Microbulbifer sp. GL-2: one gene and its partners. The protein of the gene in region 1 interacts with the protein of each later gene in a pairwise test. Links are inferred from orthologs where the notes say so. Each region holds a gene or a part of one and is shown in the gene's direction. Other genes may lie near its edges.

Region 1 (7,558 bases):
GCTTTAATCGCCGGCTTTCTGTTCAGGTCTGCCGGCTGCTGCCTGCGGCGGATAATTCCTTTCCGCCCGCTTACCTCTGATTCTGCTTTGAAAAAAGCAGCGTCTGACGCCCGTCGCCAAAAAGTGTGGCTAGGCGCCGGAATTCGCCCCTTAAATTGGGGGTGCTCTCAGCTCGCTACCCCAATATATAGGGGTGTTGCCTCGAGTGCGCTACAAGATAATGCGGTAGGCGGGTCAGTTCAAGGCGAATAACTTTGTAGTTGTTTGTGGATAAATTGTGGGTAGGCTGGTTGAGTCAGTAGCCACTTCTGCGGCAGAGCCCGCCACTGCTGGGCTGTAAGGGGTTTGGTACTTCGCTGCGGGGCTAAATACAAGCTCTTACAATTTTTTTTAATAGCGAAGGCGTTCTAAATTAACAACGGCAATAACCATTTTCAAATGAGCGCAATTTGAGCAAGTTGGTACTAATATGACCAGATTTGTGGCGGGATTTTTATGTTGTCACCAATTTGCTTGTTAATTGTTCACCGATGAGAATTTGTGCAAATGTGTGTATATGCGCCAAGTCGGTGAAACTGTGGTGGAGTTACGCGAAGCAGTTTTTTGGTAGGTAAGCATGGGCCGGGGAACTGGCGCTAACAGTTGTGTGAAATAGGCTGGGTATGCCGGCCAGTGTGCGGTATGAGGCGCCACTGACCGGCGTGAAAAACATTTTTAGGCACTGTGCTCCTGCAGGAACTCCATTAGTGCTTTCTGAGCATGCAGGCGATTTTCGGCTTCGTCCCAGACTACGGAGATGCTCTCATCTTCCAGCAATGCGGCGCTCACCTCCTCATCGCGATGGGCAGGAAGGCAGTGCATAAATACTGCTTTGCTGTTGGCGTGACTCATCAACTCGTGGTTAACCTGGAAACGCTCAAAAGCCTTGGTGCGCACCTGCTGCTCTGTCTCTTGGCCCATAGAGGCCCAGACATCTGTGCTGACCCAGTCAGCATTGCGCACGGCCTCCTCAGGATTGTGTACAACTTTTACCTGGTCGCCGGCGGCGGCGAGAATATCAGCATCCGGCTCGTAGCCCTGGGGACAGGCGATACGCAGCTCGAAGTCGCATAGGCGCGCAGCATTGATATAGGAGTGGCACATGTTGTTGCCATCACCGATCCAGGCCACCACCTTGCCTTCGGGGCTGCCGCGATGTTCGACAAAGGTCTGAATATCGGCGAGCAGTTGGCAGGGGTGGTAGCTGTCGGTCAGCGCGTTAATTACCGGCACCCGAGAATGAGCGGCGAAGTGCTCAAGGGTTTGGTGGGCAAAAGTGCGGATCATCACCATATCTACCATACGCGAGATGACTCGCGCACTGTCCTCAATGGGCTCGCCGCGCCCAAGTTGGGTATCCCGTGGTGACAGGAATAGGGCACTGCCACCCATCTGCGCCATGCCGGCCTCAAAGGAAACCCGTGTGCGGGTGGAGGATTTTTCAAAAATCATTCCCAGCACCTTGCCGCGGAAAAGGTCGGTGGTTATGCCCTGGTCGCGCAGTGACTTCAGTTCGATAGCGCGCTCAATGATCTGTTTCAGTTCCTCCGCGGACAAGTCCAGCAAGGTGAGGAAGTGCCTGGTCGCCATAAGCTGTTCTCCATATTAATGCTTCAGACTGCTTGCAGGGCAAACTGTTGAATCAGGGTACTGATATCACCGGCCAGCTGCTGGCATTCGATATCTGTCAGGGTGAGTGGTGGTAGCAATCGAACCACATTGCCTGCGGTGACGTTAATCAGTATTCCCTGTGCACGGGCTTGCTCTACCAGTTCTGTGCAAGGGCGTTCCAACTCTATACCGATCATCAGGCCGAGCCCGCGAATGTCGACGATAAGGGGGCAGTCGTTGAGCTGAATGCGCAGAGATTGCAACAATTGTGTGCCGAGTTTTTCAGCGCGCTCGATCAACCATTCACTTTCCAGGGTCTCGAGTACGGCGAGACCGGCACGACAGGCGAGGGGGTTGCCACCGAAAGTAGAGCCGTGGCTGCCCGCAGTAAACAGTCGCGAAGCAGTACCGCGTGCCAGGCAAGCGCCGATTGGGGTGCCGTTGCCTAGTCCTTTGGCGGTAGTGAGTACATCCGGCAATATGTCCGTGTGCTGGTAGGCAAACATCCTGCCACTGCGGCCATTGCCGGTCTGGATTTCATCCAGCATCAATAGCCAGTCCTGCTGGTCACACAGGGTACGCAGGTTTGTCAGGTAGCCTGGGTCCGGGACGCGAATACCACCTTCGCCCTGTACTGGTTCCACCAGCACGGCGACGATATCGCTGTACCGCGTGGCCAGATGTTTAATGGCGGCGAGGTCGTTAAATGGCACTCTTAAAAATCCCTCCGGCAGCGGGGCAAAACCCTGCTGGACTTTTTCATTGCCGGTTGCGGTGAGAGTAGCAAGAGTACGTCCGTGGAAGGCCCCCTCCATTACAATGATATGGGGTGTTGCCAGTCCGCGCTCGTTGCCGAGCTTTCGTGCCAGCTTGATTGCCGCCTCATTCGCTTCAGCCCCCGAGTTGGAAAAGAAAACGTTATCCATGCCCGACATATAAACCAGCCGATCAGCCAGTTGTTGTTGTGCCGGAATGTTGTACAGATTGGAGACATGCAGCAGGGTATTGGCCTGCTCCTGTAGGGCTTCAGTTACCTTGGGGTGGCAGTGGCCCAGGCCGCACACGGCGATTCCGGAGATGGCATCCAAGTATCGTCGGCCCTGATCATCCCACACATAGTTCCCTTCCCCCCTGACCAGGGTCAGGGTTCTCTCGCCGTAGTTACTCATCAGTGTGGGGGTGCCACTACAGGGCCTCCTTTTTGGTATTCGAGTCGCTGATTTGATTTCCGCAGAAAATTTTGTATGTGGTATTTCTTTCCGCATTCCCTACGGGTTTGGCTAATACTATCACAAGCTTTATGTCGCGTATGCTGTCCATTTGGGGCTGCCGGACAGGACGTATTCCAGGTAGTGTGTGGCGTTTTTTTAATTCCGTGCTGGGCACCGGGTACTTATTCCCCCTGCGCTGGGGTACAATAGCGGCCCGTGCGCAATGGCTGGGTGCCGATGCGAAACACACGAATCATTTTTTTGCTTCCACCACCTGAGGTTTCTCAAGCTTATGGATACACTGGAGAACATCAAACAGCAGATTGCCGACAACGCCATCCTGCTTTATATGAAAGGTAGCCCCAACGCCCCCCAGTGCGGCTTTTCCATGCGCGCCTCCCAGGCGATGATGGCCTGCGGTAAGCGCTTCGCCTATGTGGACATCCTGTCCAATCCGGATATTCGCACCGAACTGCCGAAGTATGCCAACTGGCCAACTTTTCCTCAGCTGTGGGTTAAAGGCGAGTTGATCGGTGGTTGCGATATCATCATGGAAATGTATGAAAATGGTGAGCTGAAAACCCTGATTGATGAGGCTGCGGCTGAAGGTGAGGGCGACAACTAGACGAGTTGTTGTTCCTATGTGATTCCGGTGGCAGGGATAGCCGGACGTATTAAAGAAAAAAACCGCGGCTTTTACCGCGGTTTTTTTCTGTCAGAGGGTATTGTGACAAATCAGCCGGACGCTTTTTCCATCTGGGTTTGCAGGTAATTCTTGAGTCCCACTTTGTCGATCAGCTCAAGCTGGGTCTCCAGCCAGTCCACGTGTTCCTCTTCGGAATCGAGAATTTTTTCCAGCAGCTCGCGGCTACCGTAATCGCGTACAGATTCGCAATAGGCGATAGCATCACGAAGGTCGGGAATTGCCTTGTGCTCGATTTTCAAATCACACTTGAGCATTTCCTCGGTGTTTTCACCGATCATCAGTTTGCCCAAGTGCTGCAGGTTGGGAATGCCCTCAAGGAAAAGAATACGCTCGATCAACCAGTCGGCGTGCTTCATTTCATCAATAGATTCGTGATACTCCTGCTTGCCAAGCTCCTTTAACCCCCAGTTGTCGTACATGCGAGCGTGCAAAAAATATTGGTTAATGGCTACCAGCTCATTACCTAATACTTTGTTTAAATGTTCGATAACCTTGGGGTCGCCTTTCATAGCTTTGCTCCTGTGGCCCTGCGAGCTCGATAAGGCCAGCAGAGGATTCCTAATTGTTGGTCGCTTGAGATAAGTAGAGATAAAAGTGACTAAACAGGTTGAGTCACTAAAGTCTGCGGCTGACCGTTTTCCCACAATTTATTCTAGGGTGGCAACTGCAATCCGGGCCGAGTTTGCGTTGCGATTTGCGGCAAGTCAAGAAAAAATATTTGTTGCAGAATGCAGGAAAAACAAGGGTTTAAACATTAATTCAGCCGAAAATCGCAACGAAAATGATTCCTGTTTAGGTTGAGCGGGCGGACGGTTTTAGTCTGTCAGCCTCGTTTGAATGTCGGATATTTTTTCTTTAATAGCATTTAAATCACTGGCACTTTTAATGTAAAAATCGCTGTCTTCAGAAAGACGGCTGAGGTAATCGGATAAGGCTGACTTATCTTTTTTACGCCTGCAGATTCCGGTTAGATTGCTTAGTGAATTGAGCAGGTGGAGAATAAAGACGCCATTGGAATGGCCGTGTTCAATAATTTCATCCAGTGCGGCGCTGAGCAATTGAGAAAATTCCAGTCGACAGCTGATGAGGCGTAATTGATTGGATGAATCGGTAAAGCAGTTTGGAAGCTCTGGGCGCAATAAGACCTTACCCAGGCCTTCGACTAGGCGCTCGACACTAGAGTAAGCAGTAAACGGGTCGTTGATGCCAGAAGATAGTGCGCGTACAGCAATTTGTGACAATTGCTGGATACAGAAAACAACATCCTGCTCAGAGGTGGGCAGAGAGCCAATCAGTATAGCGCTCTGAACCTGTGATTGTGATAAAGCAGGTGAATTATTCTGATCTTGGTAAATACGCCCGATATCATTCCAGCTGTGTAGAAACGAGCCTGGGTGGCATTCAATTTTTATACAGCAATTATACTGCCGGGCAATACTGATTAACTTCTCGCGATCAATAAACTGTACGTAACCACTACGAGAAGTTGGCACAGCCATCTGGTTGTTTCCCAGCTTCAATCTCGATACATCGAATAATTGCCCTTTGTCAGCGTCGGTAGTCTCTGGGTACTCGCGATTAATTGATTGGTAGAATTCGCTGTAAACACGCTGGGTGATGTTGTCTGCCTGTATGGACTGAGCGACATTGTGAATGAAATAAACCAGGCACCCGATACTGGCCAAGGTTAACAGCAAGGCAAACTGCACCGAAAAACCGTAACTACCCAATGCCCCCCCTGATCTCCCGATTACACGCATGGTGACTAGTGCATAGGTAAAGGTTGCGAGAAAAATACCCAGGGAAACCTGGGTGCCTCTATCGCGGATGAAGTTGCGTACCAGGTGGGGACCATATTGATTTGAAGCGAGTGTCAGAGCCACCATTGTGATCGAAAATACCGTTCCTGCGACAGTGATGGTTGATCCGGCGATTACTGACAATAGGGCGCGGGCACTTTCCGTATCACGTATCTGTAGCAGGGAGGGAAGTGACCATCCTTGCCTGTCACTGAGAGGGAGGGCAGCTAAATTATCCAGAGTGCGCATCAGCCATGCGAGGAGCAGCGCCATCAGAATCATTACTAAAGGCACACTCCAGAAACTGGAGCGTAACTTCTCATACAAGTGTCCAAATTTTTTCATGGTTTGTCGCTGGCACAGAGATAAAGCCAGCTTAGCCAATGGCAGTGGAAAGGAGACAGAACCGGAAAACAAGGGGGTGCTCCCGGTCGCCGATATCTGGAGCAGTGGGTTATGCGTTTAGTTGATAGGGTAAAACAGGCAGTCTCTAGTTACAGTAAGCATGCGCCCCCTTAAAAGCTCTGGCAGAAGTCACGCCACCTTAAACTGCCTTAACAGATACATAGATACAGCGCTGTTAGACGCGTGGCGCCTCCGTGATAAAAATGTGATGTTTTGGTGACAGTTATTGGATATCTCACCCTTAGTCTGGAACAGGTTGATCGGCCATTTACTTGTTTAACCACAGACTTTGGGAATAACTATGAAAATAAAGTCAGTTCTCAGCGCGTTGACGCTGGCCACTGTCGCGACAGCGGCCCAGGCGCAAACTGCGTCAGTGGAAATCACGAATCTCACCCAGGGTATTTATTTTACGCCGTTACTGGTTTCCGCACATGTTGGTGAATTTCACCTGTTTGAAACCGGCTCCGCCGCAAGCCCGGAATTACAAATGATGGCCGAAGGCGGTGATATCAGTGGTTTGGTAGCCGCTGCCACAGCAATGGGGGCGGCCAATGTGGAAAATCCTGCGGCCGGTTTGCTAGCTCCAGGCACCAGTACCAATATCGAGGCGCTTGATACCGGCAGCAATGGATTCCTGTCCATAACCGCCATGCTGTTACCCACCAATGACGGTTTTGTCGGTCTCGATGCTTGGAAAATACCCACCGAACCGGGCAGCTATACCCTTTACCTCAATGCCTATGATGCCGGCACCGAGGCCAATAATGAATTGCTCGTTGAGGGCAGCGGAGCGCCATTTGTTGCTGGTATCCCCGCCAATCCAGGCGCTAATGGAGGTGTGGGTGGAATAGGTATCACAGCAGAAGAAGTTAACCAGCAAGTACATATCCATCGCGGCAATATCGGCGACACTGACCCCGACGCTGGCAGCAGTGACTTGGATGCCCGTATTCACCGCTGGTTGAACCCTGTAGCTAAGGTCGTCGTAACTGTTCAGTAAGAGTGCCTATGGGAGGATTCACCATGAGAATATACACGTTGGGCGCTCTGCTATTGCCCCTGGCCATCACAGCCCTCCTGGCCGGTTGTAGCAGCGATAACAACAGCCGTAATGACGAGCCAGCTACCCCTGTACCCACACCTACCCCGGAAGCTGTCACGTTGGGATTTGAAGTAACAATTACCAACCTGACCCAAAATCAGCCTCTGTCACCAGTGGCGATAGTGGCCCACGATAGTACTTTGCGAGGCTGGGTTGTTGGTCAACCTTCCAGTGCCGGTCTCGAGCTGCTTGCCGAGGGCGGTGATAACAGTGAGTTTCTGACTGGGCTGGAAGATTCAGGTAGTTATACCGATGTGAGTGGGACGGCACCGCTTGGACCCGGGGCAACTGAACGCTTTACCCTAGAGTTCGATGAAGAGGAGGAGGTGTTGTTGACGATTGTCACCATGCTGGTCAATACCAATGATGCATTTAGCGGACTCACGCAAATTGATATTTCCTCCCTGGCGGTAGGCGACTCACTGCAGAGACTGGCTCCGGTTTACGATGCCGGCACGGAGTTTAACAGCGAGCTAGTAGGCACTATTCCCGGCCCCGCCGACGGTGGCGAGGGTTTTAACGCTGAGCGGGATGATGTGGATTTTGTTGCACGTCATCCCGGCATAGTCAGCCGTGCGGATGGCTACGACGCGTCAGCTCTCGAGCAGTCACACCGTTTTGATCAGCCGGCCATGCTTCTGGAAATAACCCGGACCGAGTAATAATTTCGCTGCTGGCGCGA
Region 2 (4,117 bases), 380 kb from region 1 along the record:
TGTGGCAGATAGTCAGGAGCAGTCAGGTACCTAAATAAGGGTGAGAAGACCATTTAAAGCAGCCTGGAGTCAGTTATTTTTAGACTGTATGGTCATGAATGTATCTTGGCGCAATCTTTCGCGTGGTATTATGTGTGAGTTTTTTAGTAGAACTATCTGATATTTGAGTACCGGCTGGTGCTCGGAGGAGAGAGTATGTCCTGGTTAGGGGCGGGTATTGGTGCCGGATTCGGCTTTATGTTTGGCGGCCCCATTGGAGCAGCCTTGGGTGCATGGGTAGGTAGCTCCTTTGGTTCAGGTCTGCGACGTCTTGGTGGCGCAAAGGCGGTGCTTAACCGGGACGGAGCCCAGACCATTTTTATTGTGACCCTGTTTTCCATGCTGGCGAAGATGGCCAAGGCCGATGGGCTTGTGTCAAAAGCTGAAGTTCAGCTGATTGAGGAGTTTATTCAAAATAACCTCCGCCTTGGCGGGGAAGAGCGTAAGCATGCCATTCGCATTTTTGAGAATGCCAAAACCGATAAGTACAGTATTTATGATTATGCCAGGCAGTACCGGGTATTGGTGCATAATCAAGCCATGCGTGAAATGGTTTACCGTCTTCTGTTTGCCGTTGCTTACGCTGATGGAGAGCTACATGCTACTGAGGAAGAAATTTTACGCCGAATCACAGTTGACTTGGGCCTGCATGAGTCTCTTTTTACTGCCATGCAAAATGAATTTGAGCGACGAGGTGGAAATAGCGTATCTGATCTGAAACAGCACTACGCGGTCCTCGGTTGCTCACCGGAAACTAGCGATAGAGATTTGAAGTTGGCTTATCGACGTAAGGCTGCTGAGTACCATCCAGATAAAATAGCCGCCAAAGGTCTTCCTGAAGAATTTATGCGCCATGCGGAAGATCAAATGAAAAGCATCACAGTTGCCTATGACGCGATTGTCGAAGCACGCAAAGATAAGGCAAAAGTTGTAACTTGATCACGGGGAGGTAATGCCTCAATGCTTTTCGTCAAAGAATATTTTAATAGCCAAAGGGTGAGTTTTTGAGAGAGCCTATGAGTCTTGCAGAGCAGATAGAAGAAAAATTAAGTGCCATATTTGATCCGCAGTACATTGATGTTCAGTGCGAAAGTCATATGCACAATGTGCCAGCTGGATCTGAAATGCATTTTCGAGTGGTTTTAGTAAGTAGCACTTTTAAGTCAACCAGAAAGGTCCAGCGCCATCAGAAAGTATATGCTGCCCTTTCTGATGAAATGGAAGGCCCTATTCATGCACTTGCGCTTCATACGTATGCACCAGATGAATGGGAAGGCGATGCACCCAGTAGCCCAGAATGCCAGGGTGGAAGTAAAAGCAAAGGCGGATAGCAATTATTCGCCTGATAAATTTTAACTATGTGGTTAGCTTCCTATCCCAGTTTGGCTGTGTAGAGCGCAAGTCAGAGGCTATATGAAGCCTCTGAATCAGCCGCCAAAGTGCTCTTTCTTTTATCTTGAGCTTCTTCTTATATCTGTTGCTTTTGTTCACCTGGCATTCATTTTCCATGAATGGAAAATGGTGTAGCCGAAATACTTGGGTGAAACTCGTGATACAAGGATAAACTAAAGTAAGGCGTGAAAATCACACTAAAAAATCCTCCCTGCTAAAAAATTACGCGCCAAATGATTTTCTATCCGCCATTAAAATAAAAACCTAAGTTTAGGCGCCAACAATTGAACGTTTTTTCTACACCCGTATTTTCGTGCGACTAGACTGACCATTGATTGGGCTGATTGCTGTTTGATCTGCTGAATTTCAATGGAGTTACCACAAATGAAGATGACGCGTATTCTGATCCCCGTAATGACGCCCCTCGCCTTAGCAATCTCTAGTGTCGCTTCGGCAGGACCGGCTGGTTATGCCCCACCACCACCCCCCACCCAGGAGTTTAAGATCCGAATTGGCGGCGCTTACATTTCTCCGAATTCGGATAATGTAACCTTTGCCGATAGTTTGCTTCGCTGGCCAGACCCCTTTAACCCTAATTTCAATCGTGATTGGGGCGCTTTTCGAACGAATATCGACCCAAGTGACGAATGGGGTTGGTTCATAAATGCTGAGTGGAAACCGATGGATCACTGGGGTGTTTCACTGAGTTACACTGACGGAGACCGCCATACTGGTGGAGACCGTCGTGGTTGGCACGACCGGTTTGGGCTCCGCGACTTTGGTCGTAACCGTAACTTTGCTCGCTGGGAACCCCAGATGACGGCGGCTTATCTGAACTGGTATCCTCTGGACCCCAGTTGTTTGATACAGCCTTACATGGGAATTGGTCTTAACTATACCGATTTCAGCAGTGAGCGCTTAAGAGATTGGGGCTGGTTTAACCCGATTACCGGTGCGGAAGAATTCTGGGCTGGCCGGCTTAATTTGGGTGATAATTGGGGATACACCTGGCAGCTTGGTGTTGACTTTAATTTTGGTCATGACAGTAGCTGGCTGATTAACCTCGCTCTTATTTACTTCGATGTTGATACTGATATTGAAGTTGATACTTTCTTTACCGATGTTCCAAATCAGATAGATTACCGCCATAGATTTGGTGGTGACTATCTGTTTGACCCCTGGGTCTTTAATATCGGTGTGGGCTATAAGTTTGATTTCCATTGGTAATCAATCTTTTTTGTAATAAAAAAGGGCGCTTGGCGCCCTTTTTTATTTTCTCAATATTTATTGTTGGACCGGGTTGGAGTGTGAAGAGATATTTTCTATTTATATCTGGGTTCCCCTTGTTCTCTTCCGATCTTACCCTTCATTTTTTCTAGCTTTTATGCATGCTTCCATTTTTATTTTCAAATAATAGTGACTTCCATAAATTTTTTTAGAAATCTGTGGGTCTGTTTTTGGTGATCCTTTTAAACTAGCCATTACTTGGGAAGCTAAACTGTGTTCCCTCTCTAACGCCGTTCGCTGGCCACCGCTGGGTAATGGTTTTTCGTTTAGTGTAGAAGCGAACTGAGTCAGGGCCGTATGCATGTAGATCCCCAAATAGTGAACGTTTCCAGCCACCAAAACTGTGGTGTGCAACGGGCACTGGGAGGGGGACATTGATTCCCACCATACCGACCTTGATATTGTCACTGAAGTAACGGGCTGCTTCACCATCGCGAGTAAACAGGCAAGTTCCATTGCCATATTCATGGGCATCGATAATATCCATGGCCTCCTGCATGGTTTCTACTCGCATCAAACAGAGTACAGGCCCAAATATTTCACTGCTATGGATTTTCATTTCAGGTTTTACGTGATCGAACAGGCAGGCCCCAAGGTAATTTCCCTGTTCAAAACCCGGTACGGTCAAATCACGGCCATCAACAACGAGTGTTGCTCCTTCCTCAATACCTGCAGAGATAAGGCCTTCAACTTTTTTAAGGTGTATGGGCGTTACCAGAGGGCCCATATCATTCTGGTTATCCATACCATCGCCGACTTTTAGTGCGACAATTTGCTCTTTCAGCTTTGTAACCAAAGCATCGGCGGTATCATTTCCTACGGCGACCGCTACGGAAATCGCCATACAGCGTTCGCCACAGGAGCCATAGGCGGCTCCCATCAGGGCGGCTACGGCGTTATCGAGGTCTGCATCAGGCATAACAATGGCATGATTTTTTGCTCCACCGAAAGCCTGTACTCTTTTACCGTGTGAGGAACCAGTGGTGTAGACATATTCCGCGATGGGAGTGGAACCTACGAAGCTGATCGCCTGGATGCGTTTATCGGTGAGAAGTGTATCCACTGCCTCTTTATCGCCGTTGATGACATTCAAAACTCCAGCAGGGATGCCGGCTTCAATTCCCAGTTCAGCAATAAATAAGGCGGAAGAGGGTGTGCGTTCAGAGGGCTTCAATATAAATGTGTTACCACAGGCAATGGCCATTGGCCACATCCATAGGGGGACCATGGCCGGGAAATTAAAAGGGGTAATTCCTGCGCAGACCCCCAGTGATTGAAACTCACTCCAGGAATCAATGGCGGGGCCGACATTTTTACTGTGTTCCCCTTTGAGCATTTCTGGGGCTGAGCAGACATATTCGATATTCTCAATACCGCGCTGCAGTTCACCCATAGCATC
Region 3 (4,114 bases), 120 kb from region 1 along the record:
GCTGTAAGGTATTGATCAAAGCAGCCTTTTACCCTGACGAACTCAGGAGCCAGGTCTCGGCTGTGGCCAGGTCATTGTTGTTGTCGTGCTAATCTATATTACTAGCGGATAACTGACTCTGTAAGAGTCTGCAGACTGTTCAATAGGCGCCAAATGACACGCTCGTACACTGCCACAACTACGGGCGTGGCCATGGTATAGTCTGCCGCCGCTGCTGTCAGCTCTGTCACTCAACGGACGATCGACAAGGCTCCTGGAGTTCCTGCGGGAGAAATGGGCAGTAGCATCGTCATGGCACTTATTTACGCTATGTGCGTCCAAGGAATGATTTGCTAATTGGAGATTATTTGTGAACACATCATTTTGGGCTGGTCGGTACGGTTTTTCCCGGTGGCTAAATTTTTTACTCTGCGCAGTATTGGTTTCTGCTGTGGTTCCTGTGGCGCACGCCAACCAAAATCCCTACACCATGATTGAAGGGGTTTCCCAAAAGTTGCTGGGTGTGATTCGTACAAATTCGCAATATGCCAATTCCGATCCACAAAAATATTACACTGCGGTTGAGGGGGTCCTGAACCCGGTTGTGGATTTTGATTTTATTGCGCGCGGAGTAATGGGGCGCTATGCCAAGCAGGCTACAGCAACCCAGCGCTCACGTTTTACCAGCACATTTCGCCGCGATCTGGTGGCCACTTTTGCCCGAGGCGTGGCAAACTTTGGCGACCTCGATGTGAAGGTGGTCAACCCCGGTACTCTCCCCTCGGGAAACCGGGTTAATGTTTTGCAGGAAGTGCGCAGTGAAGAGGGTATTACCAAAGTATCCTATACACTGGTGCGGAACCGTGCTGGGCAGTGGAAGTTGATTAATGTAATTCTGAACGGGGTCAATTTGGGGAAAACCTTCCGCAGCCAGTTTGCCCAGTCCATGCAAACCTATGGTGATATCGACAAGGTCATTTCCAACTGGTCTGCCGGCCAGGATGTTGTTGATAAAGTGAGCTAGTTAGCGATCTTTGGGGCGCGCAGCTGCGCGCTCCGCTTGATTCAAGTACACTTGCGTGCTGTTTTTTCAACTCAACGCAAATCCCGCCTATGCAACCTGATGAAATCAAAGCCCTGATTGAGGGTCATATTCCTGAGAGTAATGTCGATGTCACTTTTGAGGGCAGTCACGTATTGGTAACTGTGGTCAGCAGTGCCTTTGAAGGCTTGAGTCGTCTAAAAAAGCAGCAGCTTGTTTACGCTGCGCTCAATGAAAAAATTGCTGACGGTACCCTGCATGCCGTGCAGATGCAGACACTTACTCCAGAAGAAGCCAGTCGTTAACCTGTTGCTGTACAACCTGCGACATCCGAAATATGAGGCCGAATGGATAAGTTAATAATAGAGGGCGGCAGCCCAGTATCTGGAACATTGCGAATTTCTGGTGCGAAGAACTCTGCGCTACCGATTTTAGCCGCAGCCCTACTGGCTGATGGCCCTGTACATATCCACAACCTGCCGCACCTTAATGACATCACCACTATGATCACCCTGCTGCGCTGCATGGGGTGCGATGTCACAATTGATGAAAAACTGGGTGTGGAAATAGACCCCCGTTCGGTTAATGACCTGACGGCGCCTTACGAGCTGGTTAAAACCATGCGCGCGTCGATTCTGGTGCTGGGCCCATTATTGGCTCGTCACGGGGTTGCAAATGTATCCTTCCCTGGAGGTTGCGCCATCGGCAGTCGCCCTGTTGATATCCACCTCAAGGGGTTGGAGGCAATGGGGGCGGAGATCACAATTGATGGTGGTTTTATCCGGGCGCGCTCCAATGGCCGCCTGAAAGGTGCCAACATTGTCATGGAAAAAGTGACTGTAGGCGGCACAGAGAACCTGCTAATGGCCGCTGTATTGGCGGAGGGTACTACCGTTCTGCACAATGCAGCGCGGGAGCCCGAGATTGTCGACTTGGCGGAATTCCTGATTGCCATGGGTGCTCAAATTGAGGGTGTGGGTACCGATACCTTGCGTGTACATGGAGTTCCAAAATTGGCGCCCTGTACGTTCACTGTAATGCCTGATCGTATCGAGACCGGCACATTTTTGGCGGCTGCTGCAGCGGCGAGTGGAAAAGTGCGCTTACTGCATACTCGTGCCGATATCCTCGATGCTGTGTTACTCAAATTTGAGGAGGCCGGTGCGCACCTGAGCTGCGGAGATGACTGGATTGAGTTGGATATGAAAGGTAATCGACCCAAGGCAGTCAGCTTCCGAACAGCCCCTTACCCGGCATTTCCGACAGATATGCAGTCTCAATTCATGGCGATGAATGCAGTGGCGGAGGGCAAAGGTGCAGTGGTTGAAACCATTTTTGAGAATCGGCTGATCCAGGTACATGAGCTAAACCGCATGGGGGCCAATATCACCCTGGAAGGTAATACAGCGTTTGTTACCGGTGTTGAGAAACTCAAGGGGGCTCCAGTGATGGCTTCTGATTTGCGGGCTTCCGCGAGCTTGGTGATTGCGGGTATGGTTGCTGAAGGCACTACTATTGTTGATCGTATCTACCATATTGACCGTGGGTATGAGTGCATCGAGGAAAAATTGCAGCAGCTGGGGGCGAATATTCGCCGCGTACCCGGTTAAAGGGAAAATTGCCGTCTCTTTTCGGGGGCGGCAGCCAAAATAATCCGACCTGATCATGACTATGCAAATCACTATCGCTCTGACCAAAGGGCGAATTCTGCAGGAAACCCTACCGTTACTCGCCGCTGCAGGACTGGAGCCGCTGGAGGACCTCGGCAAGAGCCGTAAACTGATCTTCCCCACCAACTGTGAAGGCGTTCGCCTGCTTCTCCTTCGAGGTGTAGATGTACCTACCTACGTACAGCATGGCGCTGCGGATATGGGGGTGGCCGGTAAGGATACTTTGCTCGAACACCACTCCGACGGTATCTACGAGCCTTTGGACCTGGGTATTGCCCGATGCCGCCTGATGACTGCCGGAGTAAAGGGGGCTGCACTGCCCCACGGCCGGATCAAGGTGGCTACCAAGTTTGTGGAGAGCGCCAAGCGCCACTATGCGGCCAAAGGGCGTCAGGCTGACATTATCAAACTGTATGGTGCAATGGAGTTGGCCCCGTTGATGGATCTGGCCGATGAAATTGTCGATATTGTCGATAGCGGTAATACCCTGAAGGCTAATGGCCTGGAGGCACGTGAAACTATCGCGCAGATTAGTAGCCGTCTGATCGTTAACAAGGCGGCCATGAAAATGAAGTACAAGCCGATCAGTGACTTGATTGAGAAGCTGGCAGCGGCAGTCGCATAAAGTTGAAAAACTTGGGAAGCCATGACTAGCAAGAGTATCCGCCGGCTGAATGCCATTGATAAGAATTTTGATATACAGCTGGGGCAACTGCTTGCCTGGGAGGCTGTAGCGAACCAGGGAGTTGAGGCAACTGTTGCCGAGATTCTGCAGCAGGTACGGAGTCGCGGCGATGCCGCGGTAATCGATTATACCAATCGGTTTGACCATCGCGAGTTGGTTCGGGCAGAAGAGTTCGCACTGGGACCAGCTTCGCTGGCTGAAGCGCTTGAGCGTATCAGTGTCGTTGAGCGCGAAGCCCTGGAACTAGCTGCACAGCGTGTAGACGAATATCACCGGCACCAGCGGCAGGAATCCTGGCGTTACACTGAGTCGGATGGCACTGTGCTCGGCCAGCAAATTACGCCGATGGAGCGAGTGGGTATTTATGTGCCCGGTGGTAAGGCCAGCTACCCCTCTTCAGTATTGATGAATGCGATTCCGGCAAAAGTTGCCGGTGTTGATTCCGTGATTATGGTCGTGCCTGCTCCACAGGGAGAGCTTAGTGATCTGGTTCTGGCAGCTGCGGCAATCGCCGGTGTGGATCAGTTGTATACCATTGGTGGGGCCCAGGCGGTGGCTGCTCTGGCCTATGGTACTGAGACGATACCAGCGGTAGATAAGATCGTTGGCCCCGGTAATATCTTTGTCGCCGCCGCCAAGCGAGCGGTATTTGGCCATGTGGCTATTGATATGATCGCTGGCCCCTCGGAGATATTGGTGATTTGTGATGGCGCCACTGATCCGGACTGGATTGCCATG

Evidence for each region. Proteins that work in one complex are often made in the same cells at the same time.
Region 2: the proteins of grxD (region 1) and GL2_RS13875 interact in binary tests that used the Escherichia coli proteins (3 or more experiments, as listed by UniProt). The link is inferred for Microbulbifer sp. GL-2 from one-to-one orthologs.
Region 3: the proteins of grxD (region 1) and GL2_RS11650 interact in binary tests that used the Escherichia coli proteins (3 or more experiments, as listed by UniProt). The link is inferred for Microbulbifer sp. GL-2 from one-to-one orthologs.

Annotation. Positions count from the first base shown.
Region 1 is NZ_AP019807.1:2,801,616-2,809,173, forward strand. The notes cover bases 1,936-4,819. They hold grxD (Grx4 family monothiol glutaredoxin), read left to right. Parts: upstream 1,936-3,153; coding sequence 3,154-3,486; downstream 3,487-4,819. Other genes in these bases: GL2_RS12190 (aspartate aminotransferase family protein), read right to left, coding at 1,936-2,819; bfr (bacterioferritin), read right to left, coding at 3,597-4,076; GL2_RS12210 (DUF2254 domain-containing protein), read right to left, coding at 4,383-4,819. In the rest of the region: argF (ornithine carbamoyltransferase), read right to left, coding at 715-1,629; more of GL2_RS12190, read right to left, coding at 1,653-1,935; more of GL2_RS12210, read right to left, coding at 4,820-5,711; GL2_RS12215 (spondin domain-containing protein), read left to right, coding at 6,073-6,774; GL2_RS12220 (spondin domain-containing protein), read left to right, coding at 6,798-7,538. UniProt on the Escherichia coli protein: Monothiol glutaredoxin involved in the biogenesis of iron-sulfur clusters.
Region 2 is NZ_AP019807.1:3,184,687-3,188,803, forward strand. The notes cover bases 1-2,712. They hold GL2_RS13875 (BolA family transcriptional regulator), read left to right. Parts: upstream 1-1,055; coding sequence 1,056-1,370; downstream 1,371-2,712. Other genes in these bases: djlA (co-chaperone DjlA), read left to right, coding at 196-978; GL2_RS13880 (OmpW family protein), read left to right, coding at 1,816-2,658. Outside these bases: GL2_RS13885 (CoA-acylating methylmalonate-semialdehyde dehydrogenase), read right to left, coding at 2,906-4,117. UniProt on the Escherichia coli protein: Transcriptional regulator that plays an important role in general stress response. Has many effects on cell morphology, cell growth and cell division. Acts by regulating the transcription of many genes, including dacA (PBP-5), dacC (PBP-6), ampC and mreB.
Region 3 is NZ_AP019807.1:2,678,999-2,683,112, forward strand. The notes cover bases 1-2,709. They hold GL2_RS11650 (BolA family protein), read left to right. Parts: upstream 1-1,092; coding sequence 1,093-1,326; downstream 1,327-2,709. Other genes in these bases: GL2_RS11645 (phospholipid-binding protein MlaC), read left to right, coding at 350-1,003; murA (UDP-N-acetylglucosamine 1-carboxyvinyltransferase), read left to right, coding at 1,369-2,631; hisG (ATP phosphoribosyltransferase), read left to right, coding at 2,687-2,709. Also shown: more of hisG, read left to right, coding at 2,710-3,316; hisD (histidinol dehydrogenase), read left to right, coding at 3,338-4,114. UniProt on the Escherichia coli protein: Involved in cell resistance against acid stress.